Regions from separate parts of the Paenibacillus sp. FSL R5-0378 genome, predicted to be linked through region 1. Evidence: predicted binding sites of a transcription regulator. Region 1 holds the regulator's gene; each other region holds the start of a gene.

Region 1 (7,358 bases):
AATACGCCGAGGTCGTGTCTTTCCCTGGGCTGCAGCCTTATCCCGATGACGAAGAAATCAGCCGGAAGGACGAGGCCGTCCTGATGGCCCTAGCCGTCCGTTTCGGTCGGACGCGCCTGATCGATAACCGTTTATTTAATCCCAAGGAGGCGAATTGACCGATGTACAGAACGATGATGAAATCCAAAATCCACCGTGCGACCGTAACCGAAGCGAATTTGAATTATGTGGGAAGCATAACGATCGATGAAGATTTGATGGAAGCCGCCGACCTGCTGGAGAACGAAAAGGTCCAAGTGGTGGATAACAATAACGGGGCGCGTCTGGAAACTTATGTCATCCCAGGTCCCCGCGGGAGCGGTGTGATTTGTTTAAACGGGGCGGCAGCCCGCATGGTTCAGCCCGGCGACACCGTCATTATTATATCCTACGCCGTCATGTCCGATGAGGAAATCAAAAGCCACAAGCCGACGGTAGTTTTTGTGAATGAATCCAACAAGCCGATGAACACGATGAGCAAAGAGGTTCACGCCACGATTATTTAAGGACTCGTCGGGTATGCGCGGGGAAGCTAAGACAAGGAATGGCAGCCCGGAGCGGGAATGAAAAAGCCCGGGTTAACAAAAAATGAGTTCAGGTGACCGCACTGATTTCATTTTTGTTTAAGGTGGGATGCAGCCATGTTTCAGCATGTATTCGCGGAAATGAACAACATGTTAGACGAAATCGTGAAACATTACCCCACAGCGCAGGAGGCCCAAAAGCATCAGCTGATCCAAAAGTGGAATTTGCTCAAAACGATGAGCGACGGCATCATAGAAGAATGGTTGTCTTTTGAAGAGAAAATGGGCGCTTTCCGGGAGCAGGCCAAGATCGCGCCTGTATTTCCGCAGCATGAAACGCCCGAGGTCGAGATGGATTCCTTTATCCGGGGGCAGGGATATTTCAAGCTGCTGATGTACAGGCAGGCGGCCCAGCAATTTGCGCAGGTGATCCTCGAATTTCCCGACAGCTATTTGGCCCGGATGTACTTGGCTATGGCGTATTTGCACCTGGAGGAGCCGGCGGAAGCCCGCCATCATTTCCAGTGGATTCTGCCGCTTGCCCAGCATCCCAAGCTGAAGGCGATGGTGCTGAATGCGCTTGGCTGTGTCGAGGCGATGCAAGGGCAGCTTGGCAAGGCCCAGGATTATTTTACGCTGGCGCTTTCGCATGATCCCTCGTTCCCGGATCCGCTAATGAATCTGCAGGTTTGCCAGCAACAGTGTGGTCAGCTTCATTATGGAAGCCAGTTAATATCGCTGATGTAATGCATGTGAGAAGACGATGCCCGCTGCACGGAAAGCGCCGGGTGTCGTCTTTTTCTATAGAACCGGAAGTTCAAGTTTTTCCTTCCTTGAATTTTCAAATGTGAAATCTTCTGTTATGCTGTTAAGGAGACTGGACGAAAGGATTTAGGAATCATGAAATTTGCCGTACTTGACTTCGAAACGACAGGCAACCAGTCCGCAGACGAAATTATTCAAGTTGGACTTGCCATTATAGAAGAGGATGGGACGATTTCAAAGGTGTATGGCTCTTATGTCAACCCGGGTATCGAAATCCCTCCGTTTATTACGGGACTTACCGGCATTACGAATGAGGATGTGGCCGCAGCTCCGGCCCTGGAAGAAATGATGATGGAGCTCGTGCCGCTGCTCGACGATGTGGTCCTGGTAGGGCATAATGTAGCATTCGATTTTAATTTTTTGCAAAACGCACTCGACCGGTGCGGCTATTTGCCGTTCTCTGGGCGGATTCTGGACACGCTCGACCTGCTCAAAATATGCTTCCCTTCGCTGACTTCCTATCAGCTGGGCATGGTGACCGGACACTTCGGTCTTCAGCATGACCGGCCGCATCAGGCCGACAGCGACGCTTTGGCGACGGCATACGTTCTGCTGAAGTGCCTGGATGAGCTGAACAGCCTGCCGTTGATTACGCTGCAGCGGCTGGCCGAGCTGTTTGCCGATGAGGACAGCGACCTCGGCTGGTATTTCGACGGTCTCTGCCAGGAGAAGGAGCGGGAACCCGCTCAAGATCTGAACAGCCACACCTTTTACCGCCAGCTGGCGCTTAAGGTGGAAGACTGGACCGAAATGGCCCCGCCGCGCGACGACGTGGACGACAATCCGCTCAAAGGCGTCGAGTTTAAGGAATATTTGGCCGAGATCGAAAAACGGCTGCGCGATATTATGCCTCATTACGAGGAGCGCGAGCCGCAGACGATCATGTTCGACCAGGTGATGAATGCGCTGGATCAGGACAAGCATCTGCTGATCGAAGCCGGGACCGGGACGGGCAAGTCGCTCGGCTACTTGATCCCCTCGATTTATCAGAGCGTGAAGCAGGACCAGAAGGTGATGGTCAGCACGCATACGATCAACCTGCAGGAGCAGCTCCGGGAGCGGGATATCCCACTCTTGACACAGGTCGTGCCATTTCCTTTCAAGGCTGCCGTGTTCAAAGGCAGACAGCACTATTTGTGTTTGAGAAAATTTGAACATAAAATAAACAGAAGAGACTTTATCAATCCGAAGGAAGACACCATCACAGCCGCCCAGATGATCGTCTGGCTCGCCCAGACCGAATCGGGTGATGACGAGGAGCTGAGCCTCGGCGGCCGTGCGGGAGACTTCTGGGAGACCGTAAGCAGCGACTCGGACTCCTGTCAGGGCCGTGCCTGCCCTTGGTTCCGCAAATGCTATTACCATCGGGCCAAGCATGAAGCCGGAATCGCGGATGTCGTCATAACGAACCATTCCAAGCTGTTTACGGACGTCAAGGCAGGCCATCAGCTGCTGCCATCCTACGAGCGGCTCGTGATCGACGAAGCCCATCACCTGGAAGACGTTGCCGGCAAGCATCTCGGACTTCATTTGAAGTACTTTACGGTCGTCCATACGCTGACACGGCTCTATAAGGACGCCCGGAGCGGGCAGCTGCCGGCGCTTCGCCAGCTGCTTCAATCGTCGGCCTATGAGCAGGCCGGTGAATGGACCGCCGTGATCGACCGGATGAGCGAGGATTTGGTCGATGTCAAAGAGCACTGGGACAAGCTGAGCGAATTGCTCTTCGGCCTGCTTCCGGAACGGAGCGACGCTGCTCCCGGCGACGGCGGCCAGTATACGCTGCGCCTTCAGCCGGGGAAAAAGCCGAAAGAGTGGGAGACGCTGGCGGCGCTCGAAAACCAGATCTTTGTCACGATAGGGGAAATCGTCCGCAAAGGCGAAAAGATGCTGGCCGAATACAAGGAGGAGCAGGATGATTATGGTTCCGACAGCCTGATCACCGATATCGGCGGGCTGCTCAAGGACCTCAGCTCCGAGCGGGAGAATCTCCGCTTCTTTATGACGCTGAACGACGAAACCGTCGTGTACTGGATGGAAGCGAGCGGCCATTTCCGCAGCAAATCGCTCCAGCTGTACGCTGTTCCGGTTGACGTCAGCAAGCAGCTCAAGGAGCTGTTTTTTGATAAGAAAAAGAGCGTCATCCTAACGTCCGCCACCTTATCCGTAGATAAATCGTTCCAGTATATGATCGATAACCTTGGGCTGCAGGAGGACCAGGACAGCGGACGCCTTGTGACGGTCCAGCTTCCGTCCCCGTTCCGGTACAGGGACCAGGCGCTGCTCGTCATTCCGCGGGATTTTCCAAGCGTGAAGGGAAGCGTCGGGGACGCCCTGTTTGTCGAAACGCTGGCCCGCTCACTGGCGGACGCCGCGATCGCGACCCACGGCCGGATGCTGGTGCTGTTCACCTCGTACCGCATGCTGCGTCAGGTATACGAGCCGCTGAAAGAAGCCCTCGCACAAAGCGACATCGCCGTGCTTGGACAGGGCGTAGACAGCGGCAGCCGCACGAAGCTGATCCGGCGGTTTACGGACAGCAGCGCTTCGGTGCTGCTTGGAACGAGCAGCTTCTGGGAAGGCGTGGACATCCCGGGTGAAGCGCTGACTTGCCTGGCCATCGTCCGGCTCCCGTTTCAGCCGCCGAACCATCCGCTGGTGGAAGCGAAGAGCGAGCTGCTGCAGCGCCAGAAGAAGAACCCGTTCATGAAGCTGTCGGTCCCGCAGGCCGTCATCCGCTTCAAGCAGGGCTTCGGGCGGCTGGTCCGCACCGCCCATGACCGGGGCATCGTCATCGTATACGATACGCGCGTTATCGAATCGTATTACGGGAAGTACTTCCTGTACTCGCTGCCTGGACCGAAAATGGAGCATATGCAGACAGACCAGATGGTTCCGCGCATCTCTGAATGGCTTCATCAGGACGGTGTGTCTTAAATGAGTCCATTAGATAGATTGAACTAAAGCGGTTAGAACAGGAAATTCAATGCAAAACTTTAGTTCAATCTATATAACCAAATAAATATTCAAGCCGTTCAATAGGGGGAACATGCATGAAATCGGAGAAAATATCCGAGGCGGTTGTCCGCAGATTGCCTATATATCTTAGATATCTAAATGAGCTGAACAAGCGGGAGGTGGCCACAGTCTCCTCCCAGGAGCTCGGGCAGAAGCTGGATCTCAACCCGGCGCAGATCCGCAAGGATTTGGCGTATTTCGGGGATTTTGGCCGTAAGGGGATAGGGTATGACGTGTCCTATCTCATCGAGAAGATCCGTCAAATTCTGAATTTGGATCAGCAGATCAACGCGGTGCTGGTCGGAGCGGGGAATCTTGGTCAAGCTTTGTCCAACTATAACTTTTACCTGAAGGAAAATATGAAGATCGTGGCCGTGTTTGACGCCAATCCGTCCAAAATCGGCACACGGATCAACACCTTGACGGTACAGGCCATGGATGAGCTGAAAGAAACGATACAAAGCAAAAATATCCGGATCGGGATCATTACCGTCCCGGATTTCGAAGCACAAAACGTCGCCGATCAGCTGATTGCGGCCGGGATCGAGGCGATTCTGAATTTTGCGCCGACGATTCTGAAGGCGCCGGCTAGCATCCGGATCCATGCTGCCGATTTTACGACGGATTTGCTCAGCCTCGCTTATTATTTGAACAACGGAAAGGACGACACGGAAGATGACGGACAATTTGAAGAGCTCCAGCAGCCGGAGCGCCAATCCTAAATGGGCCATCAAGAACGGCAGCTTTGCCGTTTTGCGGCCGGAGCAGCCGGTATTATACGGCTGGATGGTCATTGAGGGCGACCGCATCACCTATATCGGTGAAGAGGAGCCGCAGCTGGAGGAGGGCGTACAGGTCGTCGACGGCACGCATTTATTTTTTATGCCGGGCCTGATCAACACCCATGGACATACCGCCATGTCGCTGCTGCGAGGTTACGGAGATGACATGGTGCTCCAGGAATGGCTGCAGGAAAAAATGTGGCCGATGGAAGCGAAATTCACGTCCAGTGACGTCTACTGGGGGACTTCGCTGTCCGTGCTTGAAATGCTGAAGGGCGGCACGACGACGTTCCTCGATATGTACGATCATATGGATCAGGTGGGCAAAGTGGTGACTGAATCCGGCATGCGCGCTGCCCTGACCCGCGGTGTCATCGGTCTGTGCCCGGAGGATGTGCAGCGGCACAAGCTGAACGAAGCCATTCAGTTCGCCAAGGACTGGCACGGGCAGGCAGACGGCCGGATCACGGCGATGATTTCTCCGCATGCCCCGTACACATGCCCTCCTGATTTTATCGAGAAGTTCGTTCAGGCGGCGCATGACCTGGATCTGCCGATGCATACGCATATGTCGGAGACCAAGGCGGAAGTGGAGCAGAATGTACGCGATTATGGAACGCGTCCGGCGATTCATTTGGAGAAGCTCGGCATGTTCTCACGGCCGACGATTCTGGCACACGCGGTCCATTTAACAGACGAGGAAATCGACATTTTGGCGAAGCATCACGTGACGGTATCACACAACCCTGGCAGCAACCTGAAGCTGGCGAGCGGTGTGGCCCGCGTTACCGACATGATGCAGGCAGGCATTACGGTTTCCCTGGGAACCGACAGTGCGGCGAGCAACAACAATTTGGACATGTTTGAAGAAATGCGCCTTGCCGCTTTGATACATAAGGGCGTCTCGGGAGATCCGACGGCGGTTCCCGCGGCGGAAGCACTGCGTATGGGCACGATCTACGGAGCCCAATCCTTGTTCCTGAAGGGAGTCGGTGCACTTGAGGCCGGGATGAAGGCGGATTTTATCGCGGTGAATACGGATCAGGCTCATTTTCTGCCGCGTACGGACTTCATTTCACACGTCATTTATTCGGCCAGCGCGAAGGACGTTGAGCATGTCTGGGTGGACGGGAAGCAGGTCGTGAAGCACGGCAGCTGTCTCACCCTGGACGAGGAACGCATCCGCAGGGAAGCCCAAGCGGCTTTTGAAGGTCTTCTCTCCCGATAAGACCGGGATGATTAGCTCACCTTTCAGAAAGGAAGTTCAGGTTGAAGAACAAGAAAAAATGGATCTTTCTCGGCATTGTCGCCCTGCTGCTGATCATTTTCGGCGCTTACCGTTATTTTATTTACGTGCTGCAGGATCAATGGAGCGAAAAGGACACCGCTATTGCCAAAGCGAAGCAGGAAGCCGGAATCGTGTCGGTCGCCGATGCCCAAAAGTCGGTGTGGGACCAGAACAGCATCTACTGGGTCGTGGAAGGGACGAACAAGACGGGCCAGGAGGTCATGGTCTGGGTGCAGTTCACCGATCAGGGAAAACCCAAGGAAGGCCAGAATACCGTGCATCAAGAGCTTTTGAGCAGCGGTATGTCCAAAGAGAAGATGAAGGCCAAAATCAAAAGCTCCATTCCCGGCATCAAAGATATGCGCCTCGTACCGGGTGTTTATAACGGAGAATACGTATGGCAGCTGTTCTACAAGGTGAAAGATCACTATTACTATCAATTTTACCGGTTCAGCGACGGAGCGGAAATCGGCAGCCCGTTCACGCTGCCCAATCGATGATTTTGTTTAAACGGCCATATCATGCAGAAAGAACCCCATCCTCAAATGGGGTTCTTTGGCTTACAAAGGATAATATTTAAAATATATTCACACTTTACCTTCGATTTAGTATATACAATGTGATATACTCTTATTTGTATTGAAGAGATATATATGACGAACAGCCCGGATTGTACTATAATTAGAGGATAGCGTTTTTCAGTAAAATTCAGAAGCCCGCTTCAGATTGGAAGAAGATTTTTCTGCTCTTTATTGAAAAACAGGTATATAGAAGTGCGGTCAGATGCGTGTATCAAACGAAGAGATGCTTGTGTTTCGCGACAAGCGCAAAACCATCCATCGAATCGGACTGGAACAAAAGCATGGTGACGACCAATGGACT
Region 2 (7,358 bases), 1.2 Mb from region 1:
GCAGCGCACATCGGGCAATGCTCGCCTGAAGTATAGACCGTCGCCTTGCTTCGTTCTTCCGTCGTCATGTTCAGGGCCGCCCAACGTGCCAGCTCAAATTCCGGATGCCGGGTATGATCGCCGCCGGCTACGCGGTTATGGTCTTCCGCCAGTACCTCACCATCGGCAGAGACAAGTATGGAGCCAAAGGGCTCATCTCCTTCCTCTAGAGCGGCTTTGGCCAACGCTACACAGCGTCTGAGATGCTTCAGATCATTTTCCTGAATCATCATAAGAACCTCCTTTTACGGATGTAGAAGCCGATTCATTCCGTCAACTTCTTCTTTTTTTCTGTTATGCGGAAATGTTACCATGGAGATGGCCGAAGGAAAAATATAAAAAAGGTTCAGGACCAATGAGCTTTTTCATATACCAACGAGGAGTGAGCATTTATGCAGCAAAAAATAGGACATGTTACGCTGCTGGTTAACAATTTTGACGAAGCGATTGAATTTTACACAGAAAAGGCAGGGTTCGTTCTGTTAACGGACAACCATTTCGGGAACGGCATGAGATGGGTCACCGTAGCTCCGTCGAAGGATGCGCAAACCGCCATCGTATTTGTGGTGGCAGACACGGAGGCTAAGCAGGACAGGGTTGGAACCCAAGCAGCGAACCACGTATTCCTCGTCGTCCAAACCGATGACTTCTATCGCGATTACGAACAAATGAAGGCAAACGGTGTTCATTTTCTCAGTGAACCGAAAGAGGTCCCATGGGGCATTGAGGCGGTCTTCGAGGATCTCTATGGAAATCGGCTGGACCTTGTCCAACATAACGGATTTTAAAGACTGATCCATACCACATATAAATCTAGGAATCGTGAGGTTAGCATAAAGCCAATTAGAAACTCTGCGAAAGCGATCATCATTCAGCAAGGCAAATTGTTATTGACCAAAAACAAGGATAACGACGGTTTTTTCTACCTGTTCCCCGGCGGCGGCCAGGAACACGGAGAAGTACTGAAGGAGACCCTCAAGAGGGAATGCATCGAAGAACTTGGAGTACAAGTTGAGGTGCAGGACCTTGTTTACGTGCGCGAGTACATCGGGAAAAATCATGAGTTCGCAGCATGGGATCATGACGTTCATCAAGTGGAGTTTTATTTTGTCTGCTCGATTGCAAAGGATGCGCCGGCACAGATGGATGGAACTCATCCCGACCAGGATCAGATCGGCGTAGAATGGGTGGATATTCGTCAACTCGATCACATCAGGCTGTATCCGAAAGCGCTTGGACATCATTTAGTGAATAATGAAATGAACGTCCGGTATCTCGGTGATGTGAATTAAGTGATTCAGGTGAATAACCGCAGGTCATTTATACGAATCTTTGAGGTTTCAGAAAGTTAGCGATGACCTTTGGGATAGTGAGGTTGTTCGTTTGCTGAAAATCGAGTGATTTAACAAATGAGCGTGATAAGGGAGCCTGAGCGGCTTCTTTTTTTATGTGGATTTGAGAAAGCAGAAATCTGTTGAGGGTTATGTTATTTTCAGGGATGATTCAGAATATATGTTCTGGTATAATAAGCAGGAGAATTTTGGAAAAACAACAAGACCTTCATGAATTGAAGTCGATTAAATATCTTTCAATACCCATAAGGAGGACTAGCCATGCCAAAGTTAATTGGCTCCGCGGCTATAATTTTGGATGCTGAGGGAAGAGTGCTGCTGGTAAAACACAGCTATGGCAAACACAATTGGGACCTTCCCGGCGGTAAGGCGGAAGAGAACGAGTCGGCTCAGGAAACTGCAAAAAGGGAAGTATTTGAGGAAGTCGGCATGGAAGTGCTTATCGGGAACCTAACAGGCATATATTACGATCCGGATTATGACATTCATCACTTTGTGTTCCTTGCGACGAGTAAAGATACCCGTGCGCCTCAGCCAAGCTCGCCTGAAATTATGGAATGCGGATTTTATTCAAGAGACGAACTGCCTAGACCCATTAGTGATTTCACATGCAGACGGATCGAAGATGCACTTCGCAATACCCCAAACCATGAGCTGTTTCACAAGGTGGGGCCAAGACAATGGATCGAATAGGGATCAGTAGGGTATCCATAATGTTCGGGCTAATAAAGGAAGGGGTGTGAACATGGAACTAGCACTCGAGTTTATCCAAAGCATGAAGGTCAAGCTGATATCCGAACAAAGAGGGACGCTTAAAGCCATTGAACAAGTGTCGGAAGAAGATATTACCTGGCACCCGACTCCGGAAAGCAACAGTATTGCTAATTTGGTTGCGCATATTCGGGGCGCTGCCCACTCTCGGGTTGAGACGATCCTGTGTAACATTCCGGACAAGCGGGACAGGGAGAAGGAATTCGAACGTGGACTGATGATGACGAAAGAAGAGGCATATCAGCATACAAAAGAAGCGTTTGATATCATTCTTCAGTATCTAGAACAGCTTCAATCCGAGCCGGAGCAATTGATGTCCCAGCCTTTCCTCCATCTGCCGCCGCTTACATACAGCCAAGTGAACAACGAAACGACAGCCCTAAATCTGATGATGGCGATGTTCAGAGAAGTGCACTACCATACGGGACAGATCATATATATTGCCAAAATGAGAAAAGGCGAGTTAACTTGGGACTGAAGAGATCAGAAACTGTAGTTCATCTCATTCATCATTGCTGTTGTTCGATCGATCAGCAGCTGGGTGCAAAGGGGATGGCGTATACCTCATGATTAGCGCCTTGAAAACTAGAAACAAAGCAATCGAAAAGAAACGCCGGTTCCCTTGATCGGCTACAATCATCATAGAATGATTATAGCCGGGAGGTATGACACGAATGAAATTGCACAAGATTACCCCAAACCTGTGGTTCGATTCTCAAGCAGAAGAGGCGGCGAATTTTTATACGTCCATTTTCCATGATTCCAAAATCGGCAGAATTGCCCGCTACGGTCCGGAAAGCCGGGGTGTAGAGGGAACGGTGATGACCGTGGAATTTCAATTGGAAGGGCAGTCATTCGTCGCGCTGAATGGGGGTCCGCATTTTAAGTTCAATGAGGCCATATCTTTTATCGTTCATTGCGATGATCAGGCGGAGCTGGACTATTATTGGGATAAGCTCTCCGAAGGAGGAGACGAAAAGGCGCAGGTTTGCGGATGGTTAAAAGATCCATTCGGCGTATCCTGGCAAATCATCCCCAGCCATTTAACGGAGATGATCTGTGACCCCGACCCGGCAAGAGCAGGGCGAGTCATGCAAGCCATACTTCAGACGAAAAAGAAAATCGACATAAAGGCGCTGCACCAAGCTTACGACAATTAGAGTTCTTACCCGAGTAAAATACAAAGGTTCGAAATCAAGGCCATCCATCAGGGTGGCCTTTTGCACTTTTGCGTCTCACCGTTGGAGGTCATCTCAATAACGCCGTAAAATTCCTGGCCTTCACAAATTTTTTGTTTTAACAAAGCCACTGTGATTTACTTCACAGGCAAAGCCTCCCATATCCGTTACGATATCAATGTAATTAATTTCACAAGGTTGCACGGGAGGCGTGTTTATGAGCAGACGATTGGTGATGATAGGCAACGGGATGGCGGGGGCGCGGTGTATCGAGGAAATTCTCCGCCGGGACCGCGACCGCTACGAGATAACGATGATCGGGGATGAGCCGTATCCCAACTATAACCGAATTATGCTGTCCCCTGTGCTGCAAGGGAAAACTTCGTTTGAAGAAATCACGATTAACGATTGGGACTGGTATCGGTCCAATAACATACATTTGCTGTCCCAGGAACGGGCTGTAGAGATTAACCGGGCGTCGAAGGAAGTCCGAACCGACCGGGGAACCGTCGTCCCCTACGACGAGCTCATTATCGCGACCGGATCCAGCGCGTTTATTTTACCTGTACCAGGACATGACCTGGAAGGCGTCGTCGGTTTCCGCACCATTGAAGACACGAAAGTGATGCTGGAAACGGCTAAACAATACAAAAAGGCGGTCGTGATCGGCGGCGGACTGCTCGGCTTGGAAGCAGCTCGCGGATTGATGAACCAGGGGATGGAGGTCCATGTCGTTCATTTGCTGCCGCATCTGATGGAAATGCAGCTCGACGCGGCAGCGGCAAAGCTGCTTCAGCAGGACTTGGAAGCCCAGGGCATGAAGTTTCTGATGGAAAAGAAAACAACGGAAATTTACGGTGATGGGAGAGTACAAGGGCTTCGGTTTGAAGACGGAACGAACGTCGAATGCGATCTTGTCGTCATGGCCGTCGGCATTCGTCCCAATGCAGCGCTGGCGCGGGACGCGGGACTGGCGGTTGGCCGGGCGATTCAAGTCAACGACCTGATGCAGACGACGGACCCGTCAATTTATGCCGTAGGCGAGTGCGCTGAACACCGCGGCATAGCCTATGGTCTGGTGGCGCCATTGTATGAACAGGGCATCGTGCTTGCGGACCACCTTACGGGCAGGCCAACGGAAGGTTACGCGGGCAGCGTGTTGTCCACGCAGCTTAAGGTAGCGGGATGCGATCTGTTTTCCGGCGGAGAAATCCATGCGGATGCGGACACGAAAGCGATCGTTGTGCAGGACGAGGTCGCCGGATCATACAAAAAGATCCTGGTTCGCGAGAACCGCATCGTCGGTGTCGTGCTGTACGGGGACGTATCCGACGGAACCCGGCTGTTCAGCCTGCTGAAGAAGGGCAGCGACATTCAGGAATATACGAGTGCCTCCGTGCTCCATAAAGCCGGGGGAGACAGCGGACTCGATGTCGCGTCGATCAGCGCGGACGAAACGATTTGCGGGTGCAACGGCGTAACCAAGGGACGCATCGTCGGCGCCATTCTCGAGAACGGACTGACCACGTTCGACGAAGTGAAAGCTGTGACCAAAGCCGGAGGCTCATGCGGCAAATGCCGCGGCATGGTTGAGGCGATCCTCGCGCATACGCTGGGCGACAAATTCGACGCATCGGCGCAGAAGGCGGCAGGCATGTGCGCCTGCACGACGCTTACCCGCGATGAGGTGGTAGCCGCCATTCGCGAGAAAGGTCTGCAGTCGCCGCGGGAGACACGTATCGTGCTCGGGTTTGCATCCGAGGAAGGCTGCTCGAAGTGCCGTCCGGCACTGAATTATTATTTGCGGATGCTGCATCCCGAGACGTATGCCGACGATAAGGCATCCAGATATGTCAACGAACGAATGGAAGGCAACATGCAGAAGGACGGCACATTCTCCGTCATTCCGCGGATGTATGGCGGAACGACGACACCGGAGGATTTGATCCGTATCGGCGAAGTCGCGAAGAAATACAACGTGCCCCTGGTGAAAATTACGGGCGCAAGCCGCATCGGGCTGTACGGCGTACAGAAAGAAGACGTCCCGAACGTTTGGGAGGAGCTGGAGATGCGTTCGGGGTACGCCTACTCCAAGTCGCTGCGTAACGTTAAATCGTGTGTCGGTTCGAGATTTTGCCGGTTCGGCACCCAGGATTCGTTAGGGCTTGGCATCCGGCTGGAACAGGAGATCGAGATGGTCGATACGCCGCACAAAATGAAAATGGGCGTGACCGGCTGTCCGCGAAACTGTGCCGAAGTATTGACGAAGGATTTTGGCGTCGTCTGCGTGGAGAACGGATACCAGCTGTATTTTGGCGGAAACGGCGGTACCGAAGTCCGGGAGTGCGACAGCCTGACGACGGTGGCGACAGAGGATGAGGTGATCCTGTTGGCTAAAGCCTACGTACAGCTATACCGGGAAACCGGCATTTACGGCGAACGCACAGCCCCGTGGGTAAAGCGCATGGGCACGGATTGGGTGCGCCAAATGCTGGGCAATGAGCAGGAGATTGCCGGATTAGCCAGCCGCTTCGAGCATGCGAAAACAACGTATCGCGAAGCTTGGTCGGCCGCGCTGGAAGACGAAGAACGCCGCCGGATGTATACCGTGGAGAGACCATAAGGGGAGGGAAGGGCATGAGCGTAACAAGAGAAATGATGAAAGTGATGAAGCTGGAGGAGCTGAAGCCGCAGATTGGCAAGGAGGTACGCGTTGGCGATGAATCGGTTGCGTTGTTCCGGCTGTCAAACGGGGAGGTGCGGGCGGTAAGCAACCGGTGTCCCCACAAGAACGGTCCGCTGGCTGAGGGGATTGTGTCGGGTGAATTTGTCTTTTGTCCGCTGCACGACTGGAAAATTTCGCTGACGACAGGGGAAGTGCAAAAGCCGGACGACGGCTGCATCCAGACCTACGAAACCGCGGTCATCGACGGTTACGTCTATATTGGAGGACTGAAAGAGCATGAAAAACACCATTCAGATCGTTGAAACCGCCGGGGTAAACAAGGTTAGCCTCATGAACCGGAGTATAGGCAAATACATTGTATCCTCGATGCTTGCCGGTTTGTTCGTTGGTCTCGGCATCATACTGATCTTTACGATCGGCGGACTGCTCGCGCCGGTTCACGCACCCGCCATGAAGATCGTCATGGGAGCCAGCTTTGGTATCGCCTTGAGTCTGGTCCTGATGGCCGGATCGGACTTGTTTACAGGCAACAATATGGTCATGGTGGTCAGCACGCTGAACAAGAAGACGACCTGGCTCGATACGCTTAAAATATGGCTGTACAGCTACCTCGGCAATTTTGCCGGATCCTTGCTGGTCGCGGCGATCTTCGTATGGACGGGATTGGCGAAAGGGGGAACGGCCGAATTTATCAACAGCACGGCCGCTGTTAAAATGAATGCACCGTTTATGGAATTGTTCATGCGGGGAATTTTATGTAACACGCTCGTCTGTCTTGCCGTATGGTGCTCCATGAAGCTGAAGGACGAGACTGCCAAGCTGGTCATGATTTTCTGGTGTCTGTTCGCCTTTATTACCTCCGGATTCGAGCATAGTGTGGCGAACATGACGCTGCTCTCGGTTTCGCTCTTCATCCCGCATCCAGACACGGTAACCTGGGGAGGGCTGGCCGCAAACCTGATTCCGGTTACCCTCGGTAATATGGTCGGCGGCAGCGTGTTCGTAGGTCTGGCTTATTGGTATATGACGAAAGATAAAGAGAAAGTGGAGATCGAAACTCTGCCGCAAAGCAAAAGGTCTGCAAGTTAATGTTGTGAAATAGTCAATCGCCGTGAGCCTTCCTTTATAGAGCTCCCAAGGGTGCAGCGGGAATGAAAGCCAAGAAAGAGCGGTACGCCCCATCAGGTCGCTTTCTTGGCTTTTGGCTTCCACGTTGGCGCTTCCGTCTCAGCAGGCCCCTCAATGATAGCCATTGCTTCATCGTAACGGCGGCTTTTGAATAGAATGATCAGTTCCTCGAGATCTTCCCTGTCCAACAGCTTCACCCCGTTC
Region 3 (7,358 bases), 4.3 Mb from region 1:
CTGGCGAGCGCCACGCGCTGCGCCTGCCCGCCGCTCAGCTGGCGCCCGCCCTCGCCGATCGGCTCATCCAGGCCACTTGGCAGACTGCGGACCAGCCCGGCAAGGCCGGCCGCTTCCACAGCCTGCAGCGCTTCCTCCCGGGACGCCTCCGGCGAGTAGAACCGGATGTTGTCCAGCAGGGAGCAGCTGAACAGATACGGATTCTGCGGGATGTAAGTGATCTGGCTGCGCCACGCTTCACCGGCCAGCGAACCGACCGGCGTCCCGTTCAGGCAAATCTCGCCTGCATCGGGTGCGAGGAACCCGCCCAGCACGTCGATCAGCGTGGATTTGCCTGCACCGCTGGCGCCGATGATGCCGATGGTCGGCATGCCCTGAACCTCAAAGGACGCGCCATCCAAGGAACGAGGGCTCTGAGGGTTCTGAGGGCTCTGGGGGCGCTGCCCCTGCCCTTGCTCCTGCCCGGACCCATCCGTACAGCCCTCAGCTGGCCGGTCAGCCCCAGCCTCCCGTCCGCGTTCCGCACCATCCGTCTCCGGTGCTGAACCGTACGCCTCAGCCTGGTGCTGCACGGTCACCCCCGACAGCGTCAGCCGGCTGAACGGCGACCAGCGCCAATCGACGCCCGGACCCGGCGCTCCGTCGGAATCAGCCGGCTCTTCCGCCGGCCGGTCCAGGATGGACTGCATCACGGCGCCCGCCTCTTTGCCGTCCTGCGTCGCATGGAAATCCGTACCGACCTGCCGGACGGGCAGGAAATATTCCGGCGCCAGGATCAGCACCGTCAGCGCGGTGACCAGCTCAAGCTGGCCGTTCACAAGCCGCAGGCCAAGGCCGACGGCGACGACGGCCACCGACAGCATCGTAAAGAAGTCGAGCGCGAACGAGGACAGGAAGGCGACGCGCAGCGTGCGCATCGTCGCCCTCCGGTAGCGGTCGCTCACCTTGGCTACCGATGCGCCGTGCTCCCGGCTCTGCCCCAGCAGCTTCAGCGTCTCCAGGCCGCGCAGCGAATCGACGAAGTGGTTGGACAGCACCCGGAAGGTGTCCATCTGCTTCTCGGCCTGCTTGCGGGCCGCCAGCCCGATGAGGATCATGAAGGCGATCAGGATCGGCATGGAGACCAGCAGAATGACGCCGGACGTGATGTCGCGGAAAAAGACGTAGGCCAGAATCAGCCAAGGAATGATGGACATGCCTGCCATCCGGGGCAGGATCAGCTCCAGGTATTTGCGGAACTTCTCCGTCCCTTCGAGCGCCAGCGTGACCAGATGGCCCGTGCCTTCGGTTCGCGCAAACCGCGGGCCGAGCCGGAACAGCTTGCGCAGCACCCGCCCCCGGACATCGGCAGCGGTGCGGTCCGCAAATGCGCTGCCGATTTTCTGCTGCAGCAGTCCGAGCCCGTGCCGGAGCAGGAAAGCACCCAGGAACATCGAGATCCTGCCGGTCTGCCCGGATAGCGGCGCCCCGGCGAACAGAGCCGACACGGCCTCTGCCAGCCCCTTGGCCATCATCAGGATGGAGACGCCTTGCAAAACCGTCAGGAGCAGCATGACGGCGAAAACGGGCTTTATCCCTTTGTAACCCAGCAGCTGCTTATCCATCGTGCTCAGTACTCCAGATGGCTCTGCTCGTGAACCCGTTTATGAAAGACGAAATAGCTCCAAATCTGATAGCCAAGCACGAACGGCAGCAGGGATAAAGCCACGATCGTCATGACTTTCAGGGAATACGGACCCGATGCGGCGTTGGTCAGCGTCAGGTTGAACGCCTGATCGATCGAGCTGATCATGACGTTCGGGAACAGTCCGGCAAAGAAGAAGGCAATCGTCAGCGCAATGACGGCGCCCGTCATGCCGAATGCCCAGCCGTCACGGCGCTTGGCGATGAAAACGGCGGCCAGCACGTAAGCGGCGACGATCACCACGCCCATGACGGTCAGCAGGAAGGCACGGCCCTCAAAAATGTCCGTTTCGAAATAGGTCATCGCCCCGAACGCCGCAATCAGTACCGCCAGCGGGGCAAGCAGCACCTCCGCCAAGCGGCGGGCCCGCACCTGCAGGTCGCCGGTGACCCGAAGCGTCGTAAACATCAGTCCGTGCACGAGGCAGAGCACTACCATGGTGAGCCCGCCGACCACGGAATACAGGTTGACGATGTCGCCGAAGAATCCGGCTTTCATCTCCATCGCCTGGTCGATCGGCAGCCCCCGGATCAGGTCGGCGAAGACGACGCCGAGCAGCAGCGGCGGCAGCAGACTGCCGATGAAGATGACGACATCCCACGTTTTTTTCCAAGCTGCGGTCTGCACCTTGCCGCGGAATTCAAAAGCCACCCCGCGCCCGATCAGGGCGAGCAGCAGGAGCACGAGCGGCGTGTAAAATCCGCTGAACAGCGTCGCGTACCAGTTCGGGAATGCGGCGAACATCGCGCCGCCGGCCGTCAGCAGCCACACCTCGTTGGCATCCCAGAAGGGGCCGATCGAATTGATCAGCACCCGGCGCTCCGTATCGTTTTTGGCCAGAATGCCCGTGGACATCCCGACCCCGAAGTCAAAACCCTCCAGAAAGAAAAACCCGATAAACAGAACAGCTACAAGGACAAACCACAGCTCATTGAGAGACAGCATGCGGAACTCCCCCCTTATCAAATGGATCGGCCGACTCATTCGAATGAGCAGCGTTGTCGGCGTACGGTCCTTTTTTGATGACGCGGACGAACAGATACACCATGACCACCGCCAGAATGGCGTAAATGGCCGTAAAAGCAATGATGGAGAACAATACCTGGCCGGCCGTGACGCTCGGCGACACCCCGTCGGCGGTCGTCATCAGACCGAATACGGTCCAAGGCTGGCGTCCAATCTCCGTCATGATCCAGCCCGACGTATTGGCGACAAACGGCAGCGAAATGGCAAACAGCATCAGGCGCATAAACCAGGTGTTGCGGTTGTCGAGCTTTTTGCGTGCCGCAAGATAGGCGCCATACAAGCTGAGCACAATCAGCAGCGAGCCGCTGGCCACCATGATGCGGAAGCTCCAGAAGGTCGTGCGCACCGGAGGAATGTAATCCCCGGGGCCGTACTGCTGTTCATATTGGGACTGCAGCTCCTTCATCCCCGTCACTTCGCCGGAAAACTTGCTGTAAGACAAGAAGCTGAGCAGGTAGGGAATTTGAAATTCCCCGGTATTGGTCTGATTTTTCGTATCGATAAATGCGGTGACCGTCCACGGCGCGGGATCGCTGCTCGTTTCCCAGAGCGCTTCGGTCGCAGCCATTTTCATCGGCTGGGTCTTCACCAAATATTGCGCCTGCTGGTGGCCCACCAGTGCCACGCCGATCGAGGACACAAGCCCGATGATCACCGCGATGGCAAAAGATTTTTTGAAAAAGGCGGTATCCTGTTTCTTCAGCAGCTTATAAGCGCTGACCCCGGTGACCACAAAGGCCCCGGTCATAAAAGCCGCCAGAATCGTGTGCGGGAACTCCAGCAGCAGCTGGCCGTTCGTAATCAAAGCTAGAAAGTCGTTCATCTCCGCACGGCCGTTATGGATCGTATAACCGACCGGACGCTGCATAAAGGAGTTGGCCGCCAAAATCCAGAACGCCGACATCACCGTGCCGAACGCGACCAGCCAGATGCAGATCATGTGGACCTTTTTGGACAGACGCTCCCACCCGAAAATCCACAGGCCGATAAACGTCGATTCGAGGAAAAACGCAAGCAGCGCTTCGATCGCCAGCGGCGCCCCGAACACGTCACCCACAAAGCGGGAGTAAGCCGACCAGTTCATGCCGAACTGGAACTCCTGCAAAATCCCCGTCACCACGCCGACGGCGAAGTTGATCAGGAACAGCTTCCCCCAAAATTTAGCCATTCGTTTGTACTCTTCTTTGCCTTTGACGACATACATCGTTTCCATGATCGCGATCGTGAACACCAGTCCAATGGACAGCGGCACGAAAAAAAAGTGAAAAATCGTCGTCGCGGCAAACTGGATACGTGACAGCATAACTACATCCATCGTCTCTTCCCTCTTTCCTGTCGTTATTCTTAAAACCCGCCTAACAGGTTCCGATAACTTGGCTTCATCGTTTCTTCCTGTATCATGGCAGACTTTGAATCCGAATATTGTGATAAATGTCACAATACAAAGCCCAAATCGTTGATTTTGTGAAATTAGTCACAAAATATTAAAAAATGAGGCCCTTCAAGCACAAAAAAGACGCCCGCACCTTTCGGCGCAGCCGTCCAATTCTTCAGTTCCTCTATATATGTTGCCTGCTTCAGGCTCGTTCGTGAAATCATGCTAGTCCCGTGCCACATAGTATTTATTGGTCATGTACCAGGCATCGCCCTTATCGGTCGGCACTCTGCCCTTCTTCTTGTCCAAAAATACGATTTCCTTGCACTTGGAACAATACCATTTGGTCGTGTAGTATTGGGAAAAGGTCGTGTAAGTCGTACCGCATTTGCAATCGACCTTGAAGTACACCCGGTTTTCTTCGTACGCCTTCGACAGCTGATCCGTGTTGTCGGACTCCGAAGAAGGAACCACGGGCTTGATCAGTTCAGCGTAATTGGAGAACCGATTATGCACTTTAAAATCGGCGACCAGCTCCGGATTCAGGCCAAAAAACTCCTTACCGATCGCTGTGATGAATTTCGCATCTGTGCGATAGCACTCGATCCATTCCTGAATCTGCTTATTGGATAAAGGTACAGTTCCTTTAATGCCGCTATTCAAGGTGTAGGTCATGATGCTCAAATTCTCATTGTCTTCATAGAACATTAATTCGGAAACCTCCTTATGATTTCAATTAATAATGTACTACTTCTGAGGGACAGAATCAAAGTGAGAAATAGTGCCAAGTGCCGGAAATATAAAAAAGCCCCCTTTCGGGGGCCTTCCAAAGCGGGAAACCCGCAGCTGCCGGATGTAGAGCGCTTTAATACGGCATGCGTGCGGCTTCATTTTTTGTATGAAATTACGACAAAAGGATAACATTTACCAGCCATTTTGTCGAAATCCGCCTGGTGTAAACGGTTGTTAGCCGCAGAAACAAGTCCGATTAAAGACGACGGTATGGGCCGGGATACGGACCGTGTGGATAGTGTGGATGCGGAACATGATGGTGACGGCCGTCCGCCAGCACAATCACCAGCAGATCAAACAGTACGAGCGGCAGAATGAAAGGAAAAAACGAGATATGCGCCTTTCCGGGACTGCTCGAGACCGAGGAAACCTTCAGGTATACCTTGGAACTGCTGACCTTGACGATCTTACCGTAGAACGTGCTTCCGTACTTCGTCTTGATCTTTACCCGGCGGTTCATATACTTCTTGGCAGCCGAATAATGTTTGGATGTCGTCATGCGTCTCACCCCCTTCTCCCCAGCTTATTCCAGCTGAGGCGAAGGGAGCCGGGGCGGAAGGCTATTTCCTGAGCCGGTTGGAGCGGAACATCAGAAAGAGCAGGTAAGGCGTTCCGATGACCGCTGCGACAAGACCGACCGGAATTTCCTTGGGGGCGATCAGCAGCCTGCCGACGATATCGGATATGACCATCAACAGGCCCCCGAGCAGCGCCGACAGCACGACCGCGCGCCGGGTATGATGCCCGGTCAGCAGGCGGACGGCGTGCGGGGCCAGCAGGCCGACGAAACCGACCGTGCCAACGGCCTGAACGACGGCGGCCGCGATGAGCACGCCGATCAGCGCTGTGAGCAGCCGGGCCCGCGTCAGCGCCAGGCCAAGCCCCTGGGATACGGCATCGCCGAATCCCAGCAGGTCCGCCCGGCGGCCGATCAGCCAGGCCGCCGGAAGCAGGACGATCAGCAGCGCCGCCAGCCTGATCAAATCGCTCCAGCCGCGGGCATAGACGGTGCCGGCCAGCCAGGCCAGCGCCGGAGCAGCCCCCATACCGGAGCGGATGACCAGGAACTGGATCGCCGCGGCGCAGGCCGCCGACACGGCGATGCCGACCAGCGTCAGCGTGCTGGTCTCCAGCCCCTTCCGCCAGGACAGCACGCCCACCACGGCTGCTGCGCCCACAGCGCCCACGATGGCCGCAGCCGGCAGCCATCCGCCGGAGGCGGCCGGGAAGAGCACGATCAGCAGCAGCGCCCCAACGCCCGCGCCGGAGGTGACGCCCACCACCGAGGCATCCGCCAGCGGATTGCGGACGGTGCTCTGCAGCATGACGCCGGCCACGGCGAGACCGGCTCCGGCCAGCAGCGATACCAGCAGGCGGGGCAGACGCATATCAAGGATGATATTGCGATACATCGCCTCCCCGCCGCCGCTCAGGACCGCGAGCGTATCGTCCAGCGGGATGCGCAGGCTGCCTGCCGATATGCCGATGACCGATGCCAGCAGGATCAGCACCATCATGGCGGCAAGCAGCAGCGGGTACGGCGGGCGCTTATGCAGCACGCCGGCGCTCATCCCGCCTCCGCCGTCCGCCGCAGCCGTGCGGCTGGCCCGCAGCGCCAGCCAGATCAGCCACGGCGCGCCGAACAGCGCCGTGACGGCCCCCGCCGGCAGCTCACCGAGCGTGCCGCGGAACAACCGGGCAATGGCGTCGGCACCCAGCAGGATGACCGCGCCCCATAACGCGCTGCCTGGAATGAGCAGCGCATGCCGCCGCATCCCGAGCAAGCGGATGAGATGCGGGGCGATCAACCCCACAAAACCGATCGGGCCCACCACGCTGACGGTGACCCCGGCGAGCAGGACCGCCGCGGCGAGTGCGGCGGTGCGGGCCAGCCCGACCCGCTGGCCCAGCGCCTGGGCGGTCTCGTCCCCCATCTCCAGCAGGTCCAGCTGGCGCCGGAACAGCCATGCCAGAACGAGGACGCCGGTCACCCACGGCCAGCTGTAGGCCGCTCCGTGCCAATCGTTCTGGTTCAGCGAACCCGAGCCCCAGACGAACAGCCCATTCGTCTCGTTCTCAAACAGCAGCTGGAGCGCGCCGGTGAACGAGGCGAGCACCAGCGACACGATCATGCCGGAGAGCGCCATCCGGACCGGCGTGCTCCGGCTTGCCCCAGCCAGCAGGTAAGACAGCCCTGCGCCCAGGCAGCCGCCGAGCAAAGCCGTGATAAGCGGTGACGAATGAATCAGGGACGGCATAAAGATCGTGCACAGCACCACGGCAAAATAAGCGCCGGCATTGATGCCGAAGGTTCCCGCTTCCGCCAGGGCGTTCCGCGTCACCGTCTGCAGCAGGGCGCCTGCCGCAGCCAGGGCGGCACCAGCCAATATGCCCATGACGGCTCTGGGCAGCCGCAGGCCGCGAATGGTCTGGTGTTCCGCGATGTTTTCCGGGTGAACGATCGCCTCATACACCGTACGA
Region 4 (7,358 bases), 2.6 Mb from region 1:
GGACGGGTTTTCAGCCCCAGCTTCTCCATTAGATTGCTCTTATGCGTCTCGACGGTCTTGACGCTGATCACGAGCTGTTCGGCGATTTCTTTGTTGGCATAGCCCATGGCCGTCAGCGACAAGACCTCCTTCTCGCGTTCCGAGAGGCCGTCGAACAAATCGGTGCTCTCGCCCCTCCGCATCTGCTCCACATATTCGTTCATCAGCCGCTTCGTCGCCGTCGGGTACAAATAGGCGTCGCCTCCGGCGACCGTGCGGATCGCGGTAAGCAGCTCTTCATGGGGCGCGCTCTTGAGCACATAGCCCGCGGCGCCGGCATGAATCGCCCGGAACAAGTATTCGTCGTCGTCATGCATGGTCAGAATGAGAACCGCCACGTCCGGCAGCTGCTGCTTCAGCTCGGTCGCCGCCGTTAACCCGTCCTTCCCGTGAGGCATGCTTAAGTCCATCAGGACAACGTTCGGCTGATGCTCAAGGGCCATGCGGATGCCTTCATCCCCCTCGGATGCTTCAGCCGCCACTTCAATGTCGGGCGCCGCGCTCAGCAGCATGCGAAGCCCGGACCGGACCATGGCATGGTCGTCCACAATGATAATGTTGATCATGGCGTCCTCCTTTTGCTTTAATGATCTAATCATATCATTTCTTGCCGGGTTCAAAGGCGCTTCTTCCGGATAACGCGGACTTGATCCACGCCGTCTCCGTCTTGGCATATGCCCTGCCATCCCGTCTCCCTAGCAATAGAATACCGCTGCTGGCAGTGGAATGGCCAGTGGTTACCGGAAAAGCCATGCCGGAGAGCAGCTTTTCGGCGAGCATGACTGGACATTCTTCACGCATGAACGGATTCTCCCCTTCGTGAGCCGTATATACCGTCCCATGGCGCATCACCATGCCGCCCAAACCAACGCCGGGCTTGATCGTCATCTGCCGCACCCGGACATTGCTGCCCCCCAGGATGCGGTCCCATCCCATCCTGCGGGAGCTGCCGGCCGGCTGCGCGTAAGCGATGAAATCGCTTCCACTTTTCAGGCGAATCCATTCCAGCCGGCGGTCAAATTCGTCGTCTGTCCCTGCCCTTTCCATGCATATCCCCCTCTATCGAGTCGTGCGCTTCATGAACATCGATATTCCTATTTTCCCAATAGTTCTAGTTCTATTGAAAATAGAAACGTCTAGCGACATACATTCTATGAATCCAGACCGTGTTTAGTTGAAGTTTTTTTGCGAGATCAGGATGCTTAGCCTCGTCAGTTTATATTTTCTGATTTCTAATAAAAAGCCCGCTTGTTTGTATGTAAGGGGACCCCCGATTCCCGCTCAGGGAGCTGCCACCTACATATGCAAAACGTCCAGCTTGGTTTGTAATGTGGGCTCACTCCGTACGGAATGCCTGCTGCGCAGCAAAAGGAAGACCAGGCAGCAGCTGCCCGGTCTTCCCCACGCCGGTCCGGATTACATACGGCATATTTCTTTCGGACAGTTCTCGCAGCGGCAAATATCCCGCAGATAGTGAAGGTCCTTGATGATGATATGGCCATCCTCGGTTTCGATCACGTCTTCCTTTTTCAAATCGCTCAGCATCCGGTTCACGCTTTCGCGCGTGGCCCCGATCATGTCGGCCATTTCGGAATTGTTGATTTTCAAATCGATATAGACGCCTTCTTCCCGCTCCGTTCCATACGAATTCCCTAGCCGAATCAACAGCGAACAGAGCGCTCCCGTCTTGCCGAACATCATGAGATCGCGGAATTTGGTTTGCGTCAAACGATGCATCAGACCCATCCATTTCATGAACTCAACGGCCAGATCGCCGTGCTGCCAGAGCAGAACCTCCAGGTCTTTGCGCTGAATGACCCCGACCTTGGCATCCTCCATGACCTCGGCGCTGAAGCTGTGCACCGAATCCTGAAACGGATCCATCTGTCCGACCAGATCCCCTTCATGATGCAGGTACAGTGTCAAAGCCCGCCCGCTGTCCGAGGTCTTCGTCGTTCTCACCCGGCCCTCGATGATGAAATACAGCTTGTCGGCTGGATCGCCTTCCCAGAACAGGCAGCTGCCCTTTTCCGCGCTGCGCTTATACATGATGCTTTCCAGCTTCTCGAAGCTCTCTTGCGACAGCAGCGGCTCCAAGCCCTCCCGGCAATGCTTCGCCTGTGTCCCCGTCACGGTCTGCCCCATCGTTCATTTCCCCTTCCGCACATCTTTGCCTTTATCATAACCCCTCAGGATGGATTAACCTATCGGGGGATGCACTGATTTTTCATAGGGGTGACCCCCTGGTCCTATGAGGAAAATCACACCTACCGTGGTAAATCCCTTAGGTCAGTCCCTTAAACGGAACGAAGCAGCGCTCAGAAAATACTCGGACGGATTCGGATGGAACCGAGAGGCAGAGAGGATTCCGGCGAACGATTCGGAAATAGGATCGGGGGTAAGGGCTGCCGCATCCTGTTCCGGACTCTCTGCTCCCTATTATGGCCGGGACGCCGCCACCCTCCGCGCCGCCTCGATCAGCTCTCTTGCGCGCTCCACCTCGCGGTCCGTTGGCGTAGGCACGCCGTCCAACGCGTACGGGCGGCCTAACTGCTGCCATTTGTATACGCCCATCCGGTGATAGGGCAGCAGCTCGACTTTCTCCACATTGCGCAAGTGTCCGATAAATTCCCCCAGCAGCGTCAGATCTCCTGCCTGATCGGTGATGCCCGGAATCAGCACGTGCCTGATCCATACCGGTTTTCCGATGGCGGACAGCCATGCCGCAAATTTCAGAATCCGGTCATTCGGCTGGGAGGTCAGCCGCTCATGCTTCTCGTTGTTCAACTGTTTCAGATCGAGCAGGACCAGATCCGTATACTGCATCAGCTCGCCTGCATGAGACGGTTCGCAGAAACCCGAGCTGTCGAGCGCCGTATGCAGGCCGAACCGCTCCTTGCAAGCCTTGAACAGCTGCGCCACAAAAGGCGCCTGAAGCGTCGGTTCGCCTCCTGTCACCGTGATGCCGCCACCCGAGCTTTTATAGTAAGGCACATAGGGCTCGATTTCCCGGAGAACCTCCTCGACGGTAACCTGGCGTCCTCCCTTCGTATCCCATGTATCGGGGTTATGGCAAAATTGGCACTGCAGCGCGCAGCCCTGCATGAACAGGACGAAGCGGATGCCCGGTCCGTCCACCGTACCGAAGGTGTCCATGGAATGTATTCTGCCTTTCATGCGGGCCACGCTCCTCTCTTGATGACAACTTTTGATTTCATTGCTTTATTGCTCTGCGAATCGTAACGGCCGTTCAGATCTCTCCGTGGAACGTGCGGCTGATGACATCCAGCTGCTGCTCCCGCGTCAGCTTGATGAAGTTGACCGCATACCCGGATACCCGGATGGTTAGCTGCGGATAGTTCTCCGGATGCTCCATTGCATCCAGCAGCTGCTCGCGGTTAAAGACGTTGACATTCAGATGATGTCCGCCGCTTGCGGTATAGCCATCCAGCAGCGCCGCCAGGTTGCTGTGTCTGGCTGCGTCCTCTTTGCCGAGCGCCTTCGGAATGATCGAGAATGTATTGGAAATGCCGTCCAGGCTGTGCTCGTAAGGGATTTTGGCGACCGAAGCCAGCGAAGCGAGCGCCCCTTTGCGGTCGCGTCCGTGCATCGGGTTCGCGCCCGGTGCAAACGGCTGTCCGGCCTTGCGGCCGTCCGGTGTGCTGCCTGTCTTCTTGCCGTATACGACGTTTGACGTAATCGTCAGAACCGACATGGTCGGAATGGCGCCGCGGTACGTCTTATGCTTGCGCAGCCGGTTCATGAACCCTTCCGCCAGCTCCACGGCGAGCTGGTCGACCCGGTCGTCGTTGTTGCCGTATTGCGGATACTCGCCTTCGATTTCAAAATCGACCGCGATCCCTTTTTCGTTGCGAATCGGGCGAACCTTCGCGTAACGAATGGCGCTCAGGCTGTCGGCTACGACCGACAGGCCGGCAATACCGCAGGCCATCGTCCGGACAATATCCCGGTCATGGAGGGCCATTTCGATGCGCTCGTAGCAGTATTTGTCATGCATATAATGGATCACGTTCAGCGTGTTGATGTACAATTTCGCCAGCCAATCCTGGATGACGCCGAACTTCGCTTTCACTTCCTCATAGTCCAGCACCTCGGACGTGATCGGCGCGATGGCCGGTCCGACCTGGGCGCCGCTCTTCTCGTCCACACCGCCGTTGACGGCGTACAGGAGCGCCTTGGCCAGATTGGCCCGGGCTCCGAAGAACTGCATCTGTTTGCCGATCCGCATCGCGGATACGCAGCAGGCGATGCCGTAATCGTCGCCGAAGTGCGGACGCATCAGGTCGTCGTTTTCGTACTGGATCGAACTGGTCTCGGCCGACACTTTGGCGCAGAACTTCTTGAAGTTCTCCGGCAGCTGCGCCGACCACAGCACCGTCAGGTTCGGCTCCGGCGCAGGTCCCAGGTTGTAGAGGGTATGCAGGAAGCGGAAGGAGTTCCGCGTCACGCGCGTTTTGCCGTCAAGCCCCATGCCGCCGACCGATTCGGTCACCCATGTCGGATCGCCGCTGAACAGCTCGTTGTAGTCCGGCGTGCGCAAAAATTTGACGATCCGCAGCTTCATGACGAAATGGTCGATGATCTCCTGCGCCAGGCTCTCCGTCAGCGTGCCTTCCGCGAGGTCGCGTTCGATATATATGTCCAGGAAGCTGGATACCCGGCCAAGGCTCATCGCCGCTCCGTTCTGCTCCTTAATGGCTGCCAGATAAGCGAAGTAGAGCCACTGCACCGCCTCTTTGGCATTCATCGCGGGTCTCGAGATATCATGTCCGTAAGATGCGGCCATCGCCTTCAGCTCGACGAGGCTTCGGATCTGTTCGGACAGCTCTTCGCGCAGCCGGATCACGTCTTCGCTCATCGCATCGACTTCGAGCTGGAGCAGCTCCTCCTTCTTGCCTTGGAAGAGGCGGTCGACACCGTACAGCGCCACGCGGCGGTAGTCGCCGATAATCCGGCCCCGTCCGTAGGCATCCGGAAGGCCCGTGATAATGCCGGCCTTGCGGGCTGCGCGCATCTCGGACGTATAGGCGTCAAACACGCCTTGGTTATGCGTCTTGCGCAGATCGGTAAAAATGCGCTCCAGCTCCGGGTTCAATTGATAGCCATACGCATTGCAGGCATCGACGACCATCCGGATGCCGCCAAAAGGCTGAACGGCACGCTTAAGCGGTGCGTCGGTCTGCAATCCGACGATAGTTTCCTTGTCCTGGTCGATGTATCCCGGTGCATGCGAGGTGATGGTAGAGACCGTGTTCACGTCCACGTCGTGAATGCCGCCCCGCTCCCGTTCTTCCTTTAACAGCTGGCTGACCTGCTTCCACAGCTCCAGCGTGTTCTCCGTTGGCGGCGCAAGGAACTGCTCATCGCCCTCATACGGTGTGAGATTGCGCCCGATAAATGAATTGACGTCAATATTTTTCTGCCAGCTGCCTCCCGCAAAACCGCGCCATGCCTCCTCGAATCCAGCCCGGTTCTTTACTTCGCTTTCTTTCATCGCCATGATCAAGCACCTCCGTTTTCTATGCTTTCATGTTACTTTTTTCACAGGTTAAAGACAGTGATTTTTCTCACTCTTTTTACTTTTCTCACCATCTTCGCTGCCGTTATTTTTATTTGAACGATCTAGATGCTTTCCCTTCGTCAGCCAAAAATTCGGTCAGCGCATCTCCCCAAGCATCTTCGAGTGTGCGAACAAAGCCGCTGTCCATGCCTTGATACCCGAAATCTGTTTCCGCAACCGTCAGATAACGAAGCTGGCGAACCAGACCATCAGCTTCCGTATGGCCGCTCTCCAGAAACTGCCCAAAATACACGGCGCAGGAGCGATCATAAATACCGTGAAGCGGATGGAGCCTGCCTCCGATCATCGGCAGGACGGCGTCGAGCCCGTCCTCCAGCCTCAGCGCCATCAGCTCAGCGGCGTCGGCCGAGGGATACGGCATGTGGCAGCCGATAATCCACACGGCCCGGTGTTTAGATAGGGAGAGGCCCGCATGCATGCCGCCAAGCATTCCTTTTCCGACATAATAATCCGTAATGATCCGGATGTCCCGATCAACCTTGCGAAGCAGCGGCCGGGGATCGTCCGTCACGATCGTAATCTCGCCACAGCATTTCCGCATTTCACGGATCTGCCGCTGCAGCAGCGTTTCTCCTTGAATCATCCGGAATAGGGTAGGTTCGCCTTTCGTAGAACCATGATTGCCGCCTGCCAAAATAACGCCGGACAGCATATGAATCACTCCTTTCCACTGCCATCAACGCACATCACGATTCTGAGACAAGAAGGCTGCCGACGCTTTCGGTCGGCAGCCGGCTGGATCATGCGGTGCAGCTCCTAGAATTTGCCGTAGAAGGCGTTCCGGTAAACGTCCGCCAGTTCACTGACCAGCGGCATCCGCGGGTTGGCCGTCGTGCACTGGTCTTCGAACGCACGGTCGGCCAAATAATCCACTTTGGCCTCGAAATCGGCCGGGTCAAAGCCGAGATCCTGGAATTTCTCCGGAATGCCCAGCGACTGGTTCAACTTGCGCACCGCCTCGATCAGGCTGTTGACGCCTTCCTCCGTATTCCGGGACGGCAGGCCAAGCATACGGGCGATTTCCGCATAGCGAAGGTCGGCCACGAAATGGTTGTATTTCGGGAAGGACGCGAACTTCGTCGGTTTCTGCGCATTGTACCGGATGACATGCGGCATCAGGATCGCATTCGTCCGCCCGTGGGCCGTATGGTACTGGCCGCCCCACTTGTGGGCCAGGCTGTGGTTGATGCCGAGGAAGGCGTTGGCAAACGCCATGCCGGCAATCGTCGACGCGTTATGCATCTTCTCCCTGGCCAGCGGATCCGCCGTGTGGAAGGACTTTTCCAGATTTTCAAACACCAGCCGGATCGCATGAAGCGCAAGCCCGTCGGTGTAATCGCTCGCCATGACGGAAACGTACGCCTCGATGGCATGCGTGAGGACATCCATACCGGTGTCGGCCACCGCCGTTTTTGGCAGGCTGTACACGAATTCCGGGTCGATGATCGCCACGTCCGGCGTCAGCTCGTAATCGGCGAGCGGATACTTCGTATTCCCTTCCTTCTTGTCCGTGATGACCGCAAAAGAAGTCACTTCCGAGCCGGTGCCCGAAGTGGTCGGGATCGCGACAAACTGAGCTTTTTCGCCAAGGCGCGGGTATTTATAGACCCGCTTGCGGATATCCATGAACTTCTGCTTCAGCGAGTGGAAGCTGGTGCCCGGATATTCGTAGAAGAGCCACATCGCCTTGGCCGCATCCATCGGGGAGCCGCCGCCA

The links. Region 1 encodes Rex, which represses fermentation and respiration genes when NADH is low (regulators of the CRP and FNR family bind a similar motif). Its sites were predicted from a motif close to TTGTGAAATATTTCACAA; they were not measured.
Region 2: nirB (nitrite reductase large subunit NirB) is a predicted target of Rex. The motif match lies at 3,519-3,536, and genes of this name have one in related genera.
Region 3: MKY74_RS05310 (cytochrome ubiquinol oxidase subunit I) is a predicted target of Rex. The motif match lies at 4,173-4,190, and genes of this name have one in related genera.
Region 4: pflB (formate C-acetyltransferase) is a predicted target of Rex. The motif match lies at 5,590-5,607, and genes of this name have one in related genera.

Annotation. Positions count from the first base shown of each region.
Region 1 covers NZ_JBBPAY010000001.1:5,527,252-5,534,609, reverse strand. The annotation lists gene panC (pantoate--beta-alanine ligase) at 1-158, shown strand, start outside; gene panD (aspartate 1-decarboxylase) at 162-545, shown strand; gene MKY74_RS25535 (tetratricopeptide repeat protein) at 681-1,310, shown strand; gene dinG (ATP-dependent DNA helicase DinG) at 1,464-4,325, shown strand; gene MKY74_RS25525 (redox-sensing transcriptional repressor Rex) at 4,442-5,128, shown strand; gene MKY74_RS25520 (amidohydrolase) at 5,082-6,416, shown strand; gene MKY74_RS25515 (cell wall elongation regulator TseB-like domain-containing protein) at 6,458-6,976, shown strand.
Region 2 covers NZ_JBBPAY010000001.1:4,367,407-4,374,764, forward strand. The annotation lists gene MKY74_RS20260 (nucleoside deaminase) at 1-269, opposite strand, end outside; gene MKY74_RS20265 (VOC family protein) at 432-827, shown strand; gene MKY74_RS20270 (NUDIX domain-containing protein) at 873-1,331, shown strand; gene MKY74_RS20275 (NUDIX hydrolase) at 1,653-2,084, shown strand; gene MKY74_RS20280 (DUF1572 family protein) at 2,137-2,640, shown strand; gene MKY74_RS20285 (VOC family protein) at 2,837-3,322, shown strand; gene nirB (nitrite reductase large subunit NirB) at 3,558-5,963, shown strand; gene nirD (nitrite reductase small subunit NirD) at 5,978-6,328, shown strand; gene MKY74_RS20300 (formate/nitrite transporter family protein) at 6,303-7,115, shown strand; gene MKY74_RS20305 (restriction endonuclease) at 7,208-7,358, opposite strand, start outside.
Region 3 covers NZ_JBBPAY010000001.1:1,190,919-1,198,276, reverse strand. The annotation lists gene MKY74_RS05320 (ABC transporter ATP-binding protein/permease) at 1-1,604, opposite strand, end outside; gene cydB (cytochrome d ubiquinol oxidase subunit II) at 1,610-2,629, opposite strand; gene MKY74_RS05310 (cytochrome ubiquinol oxidase subunit I) at 2,613-4,025, opposite strand; gene MKY74_RS05305 (hypothetical protein) at 4,311-4,793, opposite strand; gene MKY74_RS05300 (hypothetical protein) at 5,074-5,376, opposite strand; gene MKY74_RS05295 (iron ABC transporter permease) at 5,438-7,358, opposite strand, start outside.
Region 4 covers NZ_JBBPAY010000001.1:2,945,665-2,953,022, reverse strand. The annotation lists gene MKY74_RS13805 (response regulator transcription factor) at 1-605, opposite strand, end outside; gene MKY74_RS13800 (hypothetical protein) at 640-1,086, opposite strand; gene MKY74_RS13795 (Crp/Fnr family transcriptional regulator) at 1,456-2,184, opposite strand; gene pflA (pyruvate formate-lyase-activating protein) at 2,479-3,216, opposite strand; gene pflB (formate C-acetyltransferase) at 3,290-5,560, opposite strand; gene mobA (molybdenum cofactor guanylyltransferase) at 5,670-6,293, opposite strand; gene adhE (bifunctional acetaldehyde-CoA/alcohol dehydrogenase) at 6,398-7,358, opposite strand, start outside.